DNA from 2 places in the Craurococcus roseus genome. Region 1 is predicted to be linked to the other one. Evidence: riboswitches for the same ligand, from Rfam matches in the RefSeq annotation. Region 1 holds a riboswitch; the other holds the start of a gene.
What was found. Region 1 has a riboswitch for glycine ahead of ABD067_RS02680 (D-amino acid dehydrogenase). Riboswitches for the same ligand answer to the same signal wherever they lie in the genome.

Region 1 (4,400 bases):
GCCCTGCTCGCGGGCCTCATCGGAACCGGCATCGGCGCTTCCCTCACCCCCGCCCTGCACGAGCGCGAGGGCGCGGAGCAAGGCCTGCGGTCCATCTACCGCCGGCTGGACCTCAGCGCGTTGGGCTTGGGCGTGGAAGCCTTGCCGGAACTGCTCACCGCCGCCGAACGGGTGGGCTTCGCCGGCCTCAACGTCACCCACCCTTGCAAGCAGGCGGTGATCCCGCTGCTGCACGAACTCTCGGACGACGCGCGGGCGCTCGGCGCGGTGAACACGGTGGTGCTGCGGGGCGGCAGACGTGTCGGCCACAACACCGATTGGTCGGGCTTCGCCGAGGGCTTCCGGCGCGGTTTGCCGGATGCCAAGCGGGACCGGGTGGCGCAGATCGGCGCGGGCGGCGCCGGCGCAGCCGTGGCGCACGCGATCCTGACGCTCGGCGCCACGCGGCTTTCCGTGTTCGACACCGACGGGGCGCGGGCGGAGGCGCTGGCGGACGCGCTGTGCGCCCGCTTCGGCGAGGGCCGCGCGGCGGCCGGGACCGACCTCCGCGGGGCGATGGCGGGGGCGGACGGCGTGGTGAACTGCACGCCGGTCGGCATGGCCAAGTACCCCGGCCTGCCGCTGCCCGCGGCGCTGCTGCGCCCGTCGCACTGGGTGGCGGAGATCGTCTACTTCCCGTTGGAAACCGAATTGCTGCGCGCCGCGCGGGCGCTCGGCTGCGCGACGCTGGACGGCGGCGGCATGGCGGTGTTCCAGGCGGTGGGCGCCTTCCGCCTGTTCACAGGGCTGGAGCCGGACGCGGAGCGGATGCTGCGGCATTTCAAAGACATGGTGTCGGAGGCGGCCCCGGACGCGCCGCGGACCTGACTCGCAGCAGCCCTGCCCCGGATGCGGGACTCCATGGCGGCGCGGTGCCGGCCCGCTACCGTCGCTACATGAACGCTGCGACCCGGCTTGCCACCTATGGCACGCTCGCGCCCGGACGGCCGAACCATCACCAGCTTGCCGGATTGAACGATCGCTGGGGCACCGGGATCGTCCGGGGTGATCTCGCCGCCGAAGGTTGGGGCGCCGGGCTCGGCTATCCGGCCCTCGTCCTCGACCCGCGCGGGGGACCGATCGAGGTGCGCGTTTTCGAGTCGGACGATCTGCCCGGCCATTGGTTCCGCTTGGATGCCTTCGAAGGCGAAGGCTACCGGCGCGTCGTCGCGGACGTCGAAACGCCGGGCGGAACAGTCCAGGCGTGGGTCTACGTGGCGGCGCGGTAGCGGGCGCCCGCCACGGGACAGGAGGTTCGATCCGCGGCATGTTCCGGCCCTCACGCCACCGTCGGTCGCGGTTCTTTTGCTTGATCCACCGCCCGTTCTCCGCGATGTTGCGGTTGTCCGACGAGGCGCGCGGGAGAGCGTCGCAGGCCGCAGCACGCGGCTGGGTGACCGCCGACGGAGCAACCCCCCAGGAAACTCTCAGGCAACCGGACCGCGCGCTGAGGACACTCTGGAGAGAGGCGCCGAAAGGCGTCCACCGAAGGGGACGCGCGCGCCCTCCCGCGGGAGGGCCGGGCCAAGCTCTCAGGTAAGCGGACAGACGGGGGCGGATCGGACGGCGGGCGCAGCGCGCCGCGCCGCCGGCCGCGAACCCTTGTCGTCAGGAGCCTGCGGGCATGAGCACCGTCGCCGTCATCGGGTCCGGGATCACCGGCGTCACCACCGCCTACGCGCTGCTGGAGCGCGGCCACGAGGTGGTCGTGCTGGACCGCCAGCGCTACGCCGGCATGGAGACCTCCTTCGCCAACGGCGGCCAGCTCTCGGCCAGCAACGCCGAGGTCTGGAACAACTGGGGCACCGTGGCGAAGGGCGCGAAGTGGATGCTCCGGCGCGACGCGCCGCTGCTGATCAACCCGCGCCCCTCGTTCCACAAGTATTCCTGGCTCGCCGAGTTCGTTGGGCGCATCCGCGACTACCGCGCCAACACCGTCGCCACCACCGCGCTCGCCATCGAGGCGCGGAAGCACCTCTTCGCCATGGCCGAGAAGGAGGGCATCGAGTTCGACCTGGAGCGGCGCGGCATCCTGCACGTCTACCGCGACCGGGATGGCTTCGAAGCGGCGGCGGCGGTCAACGCGCTGCTGCGCGAAGGCGGGCTCGACCGCCGCGCCGTCACCCCGGAGGAGATGCGCGCCATCGAGCCGGCGCTGCCGAGGGGCGCCTTCCACGGCGGCTTCTTCACGCCGTCCGACTCCACCGGCGACATCCACAAGTTCACGCGCGGCCTGGCCGACGCCTGCGTCCGGCGCGGCGCCCGCTTCGAGTTCGGCGCGGAGGTGTCCGCCATCGAGCACGGGCCGGACGGGGTCGGCATCCGCTGGACGCGCGGGGGCGAAGGCGCGGGCTCCGTCCGGGCGGACGCAGTGGTGGTCTGCGCCGGCGTCGCCAGCCGGCGCTTCGCCGCCATGCTGGGAGACCGGGTTAACGTCTACCCGGTGAAGGGCTACTCCATCACCGTCCACCTCGACGACGAAGGGAGCCGAAGCGCGGCGCCGACCGTGAGCCTGCTCGACGAGGCCACGAAGATCGTCACCAGCCGCCTCGGGCGCGAGCGCTTCCGCGTCGCCGGCACGGCGGAGTTCAACGGCGAGAACCGCGACATCCGCGCCGACCGCATCCGCCCGCTGGTGGAGTGGACGGGGGGCATGTTCCCCGGCGTGTCCACCGCCCGCGTGGTGCCCTGGGCCGGCCTGCGCCCGATGACGCCGAGCCTGATGCCGCGCATCGGCCGGGGCCGCCGGGCCGGCGTGTTCTACAACACCGGCCACGGCCACCTCGGCTGGACGCTCTCCGCCGCGACGGCGCAGATGGTGGCTGACGCGGTGGACGCCGAGGCCTCGGAAGGCGGCCGGACGGCGCGCGCCGCCTGAGCGCGGGGATCGGGGCGCGCGGTCCGGCCGGTGGCTGGGCGGGGGGTGCGCTTCCAGCGAGCGGCCTGGGGGGTCCTCTCCCGCGGCGGCTGGCCCCGCCGGCGCCCGGCCGCGCGGACGCGCACCGGCCCGGCGACTACGGCCCGGCGACTACGGCCGCAGGTAGCGCAGCACCGCCTCCACCACCATGCGCCGGTGCGCGTCCGCGCGGCCGGGCGTTGCCGAGTCTTCGCCGAAGATGGCGCGGAGCGTATGGCGGTTCGACACGCGGTAGAAGCAGAAGGCGCTGATGAGCATGTGGAGATCGAGCGGGTCCACGCCCGCGCGGAACGCGCCCTCCGCTTCCCCGCGCCGGAGCAGCGCGGCCACCGTGCCGATCACCGCCGCGTTGCGCTGCTTGATGGTGGCTGAGGCCGCGACCGTGCGCGCTTCCTCGATGTTCTCGCCGCTGACCAGCCGCACGAATTCCGGGTGCGCGGCGTGGTGGTCGAAGGTGGTTTCCACCAAGCGGCGCATGGCGTCGGCCGGCGGCAATCCGTCCAGGCGGAGCGCGCCTTCGGCGTCGCGCATCCCGCCGTAGGCTTCCTCCAACGCCGCGGCGTAGAGCCCCTCCTTCCCGCCGAAATAGTAGTAGATCATCCGCTTGGTCGTGCGGGTGCGGGCGGCGATGTCGTCCACGCGGGCGCCGGCGTAGCCTTTTTCGCTGAACTCGGCGGTAGCGGCGGCGAGGATGTCGCGCCGGGTCTGGTCGGCATCGCGGGTTTGGGGCCGGTTGGCGACTCCGGCGGGGGCGGCCCGCGACTCGTCGAGTGGCATTTGGATTGAACTCTCCGGTTCGTACACAGCGTATCACACGGGCGCCCCGTTGTCGCGTCCACCGATGTTTCGGGGGTGTGGAGGCCGTGGCGGGTTCGCTTTTTGGTTGCATCTGGGATGTTGTCCGGGCAACCATCGGCTCGCGGCTCCAAACGGTATACGGGGAATGCCGATCGCCGCTCCGGGCGGTCGCCGGTCGGCCGCCACGATACCTTCTTATCCGGCCAAGGGTTTCGGACGGAGCTTGATGCAACGCACGCTCGACGGCACGGACGGCGACCGGGGGCCACTGGGCCTCGCGGCGCCCCATGAGCCGAAGGTCCGGCCGGGTTCCGCCGACTCCGGGGCGGGCGGCGCCGAACCGCCGGCCAGCGCCCGCGAAGCGGAGTTGGAGGCCGAGGTGGCGCGACTCCGCCGGGCCTTGGCGAAGGCGGAACGCGCCGCCGCCCGGGACGTCGAGGTGGAGCGCCGGGCCGTCGCGGCCTTGGCGGAAAGCGAGGCGCGGCTGCGCTTGGCGCAAGAGGCGGCCGAGGTCGGCGTGTTCGAGCGCAACGTTTCGACCGGCCGCGCGCACTGGTCCGCGGCGATGTTCCGCATCTACGGCCTCGGCCCGGAGGGCCGCAGCCCCGAGGTCACGGACGAGGAATACCTGTCCCTCCTCGACGAG
Region 2 (4,400 bases), on a different contig from region 1:
TGCGCCGCCGCGATCTCGGGCGAGAGGTCGCGCGCCTCGCCGGTGGTGCCGGGGTATTGCAGCAGCACGGCGAAGGGCTTCTCCGCGCCCGCCGCCGCGTCGGCGATCTCCGCCGGCGGCACCACCTTCACCTCGGTGCCGACGGGCTCGGCCCGCGTCCGCACCACGGCCAGCGTCTGCGGGTGCAGGTCCGCCGCCGCCAACAGCACGCGGCCCTTGCCGCGGTGCGCCGCGTGGGCGAGAGCCACCGCCTCCGCCGCCGCTGTGCCCTCGTCCAGCAAGGAGGCGTTGGCGACAGGGAGCCCCGTGAGGTCCGCCACCGCCGTTTGAAAGTTCACCAGCGCTTCCAGCCGCCCCTGCGCGATCTCGGCTTGGTAGGGCGTGTAGGCCGTGTACCAGCCCGGGTTCTCCAGCACGTTGCGCTGGATGACCGGCGGGACGTGGGTGTTGTGGTAGCCCAGGCCGATCAGCGACTTCACGCGCCACCGGTTGCGCTCGCTCAATTCGCGCAATTCGGCCATGGCCTCCGCCTCGGTGGACGGCGCGGGCAGGGCCGAGAGGTCGGCGCCCGCGATGGCGGCAGGCAGGGTGCGCGCGGCCAAGTCTTCCAGGCTTTCGGCGCCCACCACGCGCAGCATGGCGGCGATCTCGTCGTCTGTCGGCGCGACATGGCGCTCGATGAAGGCGCCATGGTCCTCCAGCGCGGTCAGCTCCTTCAAAGCGCTCACGCCTGGCTCTCCACGAAACGCTGGTAGCCCGCTTCGTCCATCAGCTCGTCCAGCGCCGCCGCGTCGGCGATCTCCAGCTTGTAGAACCAGCCCTCGCCGGTCGGGTCGCGGTTGACCAGGCCGGGGTCCTCGGACAGGCGCTCGTTGGCTTCCACCACCCGGCCGGCCAACGGCGCGTACACGTCCGACGCCGCCTTGACGCTCTCCACCACCGCGCAAGCCTCGTTGGCGCCGACCTCGCGCCCGACTTCCGGCAGATCGACGAACACCACGTCGCCGAGCGCGGTCTGCGCGTGGTCGGTGATGCCGACCGTGGCCACGTCGCCCTCCAGGCGGACCCATTCGTGGCTGGTCGTGTACTTGGTGTCTGGCATCGGGCGGGCTCCGGGATCAGCGCGCGTAGCGGTGCGGGGTGAAGGGCAGAGGGGCGACGCGGGCGGGCAAGGCGCGGCCGCGCACCATCAATTCGAGGGCGGTCCCGTCGCCGGCGTGCGGGCGGGCGACGTAGCCCATCGCCATGGGCCCGCCGAGCGACGGGCCGAAGCCGCCGGACGTCACCTCGCCGATGGCCGCACCGCCGTCGCCGGGCGCGTGGATAGGTGTGTGGCCGCGGGCAGGTTGGCGGCCTTCGGGCTTGATGCCGACGCGGAGCCGAGACGGGCCGCTCGACAGCTCCTCCCGCACACGCTCGGCACCGGGGAAGTCCCATTCGGTGCGGCGGCGCTTGCCGATCGTCCAGGTGAGCGCCGCCTCCACCGGGCTGGTGGTCTCGTCGATATCGTTGCCGTAGAGGCAAAGGCCGGCTTCGAGGCGGAGCGAATCGCGCGCCCCGAGGCCGGCGAGCGCGGCCCCCGGCAGGGCCAGCAGCGCCTCGGCCAACCGCTCGGCCTCCTCGGCCGGCGCGCTGATCTCGAACCCGTCCTCGCCGGTGTAGCCGCTACGGCTGGCGAGCACGGGGACGCCGGCGATGCGCGCCTCGGCCACACCCATGAAGGGGAGCGCTGCGAGGTCCGGCGCCGACGGCGCGAGGGCCGCCGCCGCGCCGGGCCCCTGGAAAGCGAGCAGCGCTCGGTCCGGCAGACGACGCAAGGCGACTCCGGCAGGCAGCGCCGCCTCGACCAGCGCGAAATCCTCCTCCTTGCGGGAGGCGTTCACCACCAGGAATAGCCGGTCGCCGAGGTTCGCCACCATGAAGTCGTCGAAGATGCCGCCAGTCATGGTGGTGAACAGGGCGTAGCGCTGGCGGCCAGGCTTGAGGCCGCGGACGTCCGCCGGGGTCAGCGCCTCCAGCGCCGCCGCGGCGCCTTCCCCGCGCAGCTCGGCTTGCCCCATGTGGGACACGTCGAACAGCGCGGCGCCGGACCGGCAGGCCAAGTGCTCGGCCATGATGCCGGCCGGGTAGTGGACCGGCATGGCATAGCCCGCGAAGGGCACCATGCGGCCGCCGAGCCGGCGGTGCAGCCCGGCGAGCGGGGTTTCGAGGAGCGCTTCTCCGGATTCGGCCACGTATCCCCCTGCCGCGCGTGGCGGCGTTCAGATCGTGGCCCCCCTCTGTCCGAAGACCTGAGAGATTCGGCCGCCCTCCCAGGCGTGCCTTACTCCGTCGGTGCCAGCGCCACATGGGCGGCGCCGGGCTTTCCAGAGGCCCCTCCCCCGCGCGGTTCCTGTGCCTGAGCGTTTCCGGGGGCCGGTTGCGCCTTCGGCGGCGGCAATCACCCGCGCGTATACACGGGGCGCCACTCTCTCCCGCACGGGATCAACGGGTGTCCCCACTCGTGTAGCCCGCCGCGCGTCGCGGACGCAACCATCGTGCGGCGGCGACCGCATGCCAATCCAGAGAGGGGCGGGCGAACGCTGTTGTTCCAAGCCAAACTCGGGACGCAAGCCCCGACCCCGCGCGCTGGCAGTGCGACGAGCGAAAGCCTACCGCGGCCCCCGCCGCCGGTTCACCGCCACGTCTTCCGGCGTCAACTCGAAGGACACCAAGATACGATAATCCGTGGCCCGCCGCTCTTCACCCACCGGCAAGGACAGGCGCACCGGCTCGGCCGCGCCCGTGGCGCGGGTTTCGCCGCGATTGAAGGCCAGCCGTTCCACAAAGCTCTGCCGCTGCAGGATCTCGTCGCCCGGCCCCACCACCGCCACGAACCAGGGCAGTTCCGCCACCCGTGCGTCGCCGCCGGCCGGCCCCCGCTCCACCACGAAGGACGGAGTCAGCGTCACCTCGAGGCTGCGGTCGCGCCTGCCGGGGCGGCAGGACCCGTTCAACCCCGTGAGGCGCGCGTCGAAGACCAGGGTGGTGAGGTCCTGCACCGGCCCCGGCCGCCAACGGGTGAGGTCCGCGCCGTCGGACAGGATGCCGGGCCGCGGGCAGGCCACCGGCAAGGCGGGGCCCCGGTCGCCGCCGCAGGCCGCCGGAACCAGGCCTGCCAGCGCCGCAGCCAGGACAAGTCGCACCCGCATCCCCATCTCCCCTTTGAGCGCACCCCGGCCGGCGGCTAGCTTGCCGCCCGCCCCATCAAACGAGCGAACGGCCACCTATGCACGACACGCGATGCCTGAACATCCTGCTGGCCGGCCCGCGCGGCTTCTGCGCCGGGGTGGACCGCGCCATCAAGATCGTGGAGGAGGCCATCCGCCGGTACGGCGCCCCGGTCTACGTGCGCCACGAGATCGTCCACAACCGTTTCGTGGTGGAAACCCTGGAGCGCCAGGGCGCGGTCTTCGTAGAAGAGCTGGACGAGGTGCCGGATGACGCGCCGGTGGTGTTCTCCGCCCACGGCGTCCCCAAAAGCGTGCCGGCCGAGGCCGAACGTCGGAAGCTATTCTATCTCGATGCCACCTGTCCGCTGGTCAGCAAGGTCCACCGCGAGGCCGAGCACCACGCCGGGCGCGGCCGCCACATCCTGCTGATCGGCCACGCCGGCCACCCGGAGGTGGTGGGCACCATGGGCCAGCTCGAACCGGGCACGGTGAGCTTGGTGGAGGACGCCGAGCAGGCGGCCCGGGTGGAGGTGCCGCAAGGCGTGCCGCTGGCCTTCATCACCCAGACCACGCTCTCCGTGGACGACACGGCGGAGATCGTGGCGGCGTTGCAACGGCGCTTTCCCGGCATCTCGGCGCCGGCCAAGGAGGACATCTGCTACGCCACCACCAACCGGCAGGCGGCGGTGAAGGAGATCGCGCCGCGCGTGCAACTCATGGTGGTGGTGGGGGCGCCCAACTCCTCCAACTCGCTCCGGCTGGTGGAGGTGGCGGAGCGCGCCGGCTGCCCGCGGGCGGTGATGGTGCAGCGCGGGCGCGACCTCGACCTCGCCCTGCTGGAGGGCGTCACCGATCTCGGCGTCACCGCGGGCGCCAGCGCCCCGGAGGTGCTGGTGGAGGAGGTGCTGGCCCGCCTGCGCGAGCGATACGACCTCCGCATCGAGGAGGTGGTGGTGGCGGAGGAGCGGATCACCTTCAAGCTGCCCGCCGCGCTCCAGCCCGCGCCGGCGTGACCTCCCTGCGGCGACCCTGACGGACCGCGCATGGCCGTCTACACCGACGTGCAGGACGACGCGCTGCGCGCCTTCCTGCTCGACTACGACGTGGGCGGGTTGCTCGCGTTCCGCGGCATCGCCGAGGGGGTGGAGAACTCCAACTACGCCCTCCGCACGGAAGCCGGCGACTTCA

Region 2: linked by a shared signal. The riboswitch ahead of gcvT (glycine cleavage system aminomethyltransferase GcvT) and the one ahead of ABD067_RS02680 (D-amino acid dehydrogenase) in region 1 are both predicted to bind glycine.

Annotation. Positions count from the first base shown of each region.
Region 1 covers NZ_BAAAFZ010000007.1:136,483-140,882, forward strand. Annotated here, with positions in the region: gene ABD067_RS02670 (shikimate dehydrogenase) at 1-867, shown strand, start outside; gene ABD067_RS02675 (gamma-glutamylcyclotransferase family protein) at 912-1,268, shown strand; glycine riboswitch at 1,389-1,492, shown strand; glycine riboswitch at 1,497-1,588, shown strand; gene ABD067_RS02680 (D-amino acid dehydrogenase) at 1,664-2,917, shown strand; gene ABD067_RS02685 (TetR/AcrR family transcriptional regulator) at 3,068-3,733, opposite strand; gene ABD067_RS02690 (sensor histidine kinase) at 3,981-4,400, shown strand, end outside.
Region 2 covers NZ_BAAAFZ010000118.1:5,977-10,376, forward strand. Annotated here, with positions in the region: gene gcvP (aminomethyl-transferring glycine dehydrogenase) at 1-728, opposite strand, end outside; gene gcvH (glycine cleavage system protein GcvH) at 725-1,102, opposite strand; gene gcvT (glycine cleavage system aminomethyltransferase GcvT) at 1,119-2,234, opposite strand; glycine riboswitch at 2,277-2,373, opposite strand; glycine riboswitch at 2,377-2,487, opposite strand; gene ABD067_RS25440 (hypothetical protein) at 2,652-3,191, opposite strand; gene ispH (4-hydroxy-3-methylbut-2-enyl diphosphate reductase) at 3,269-4,225, shown strand; gene ABD067_RS25450 (homoserine kinase) at 4,256-4,400, shown strand, end outside.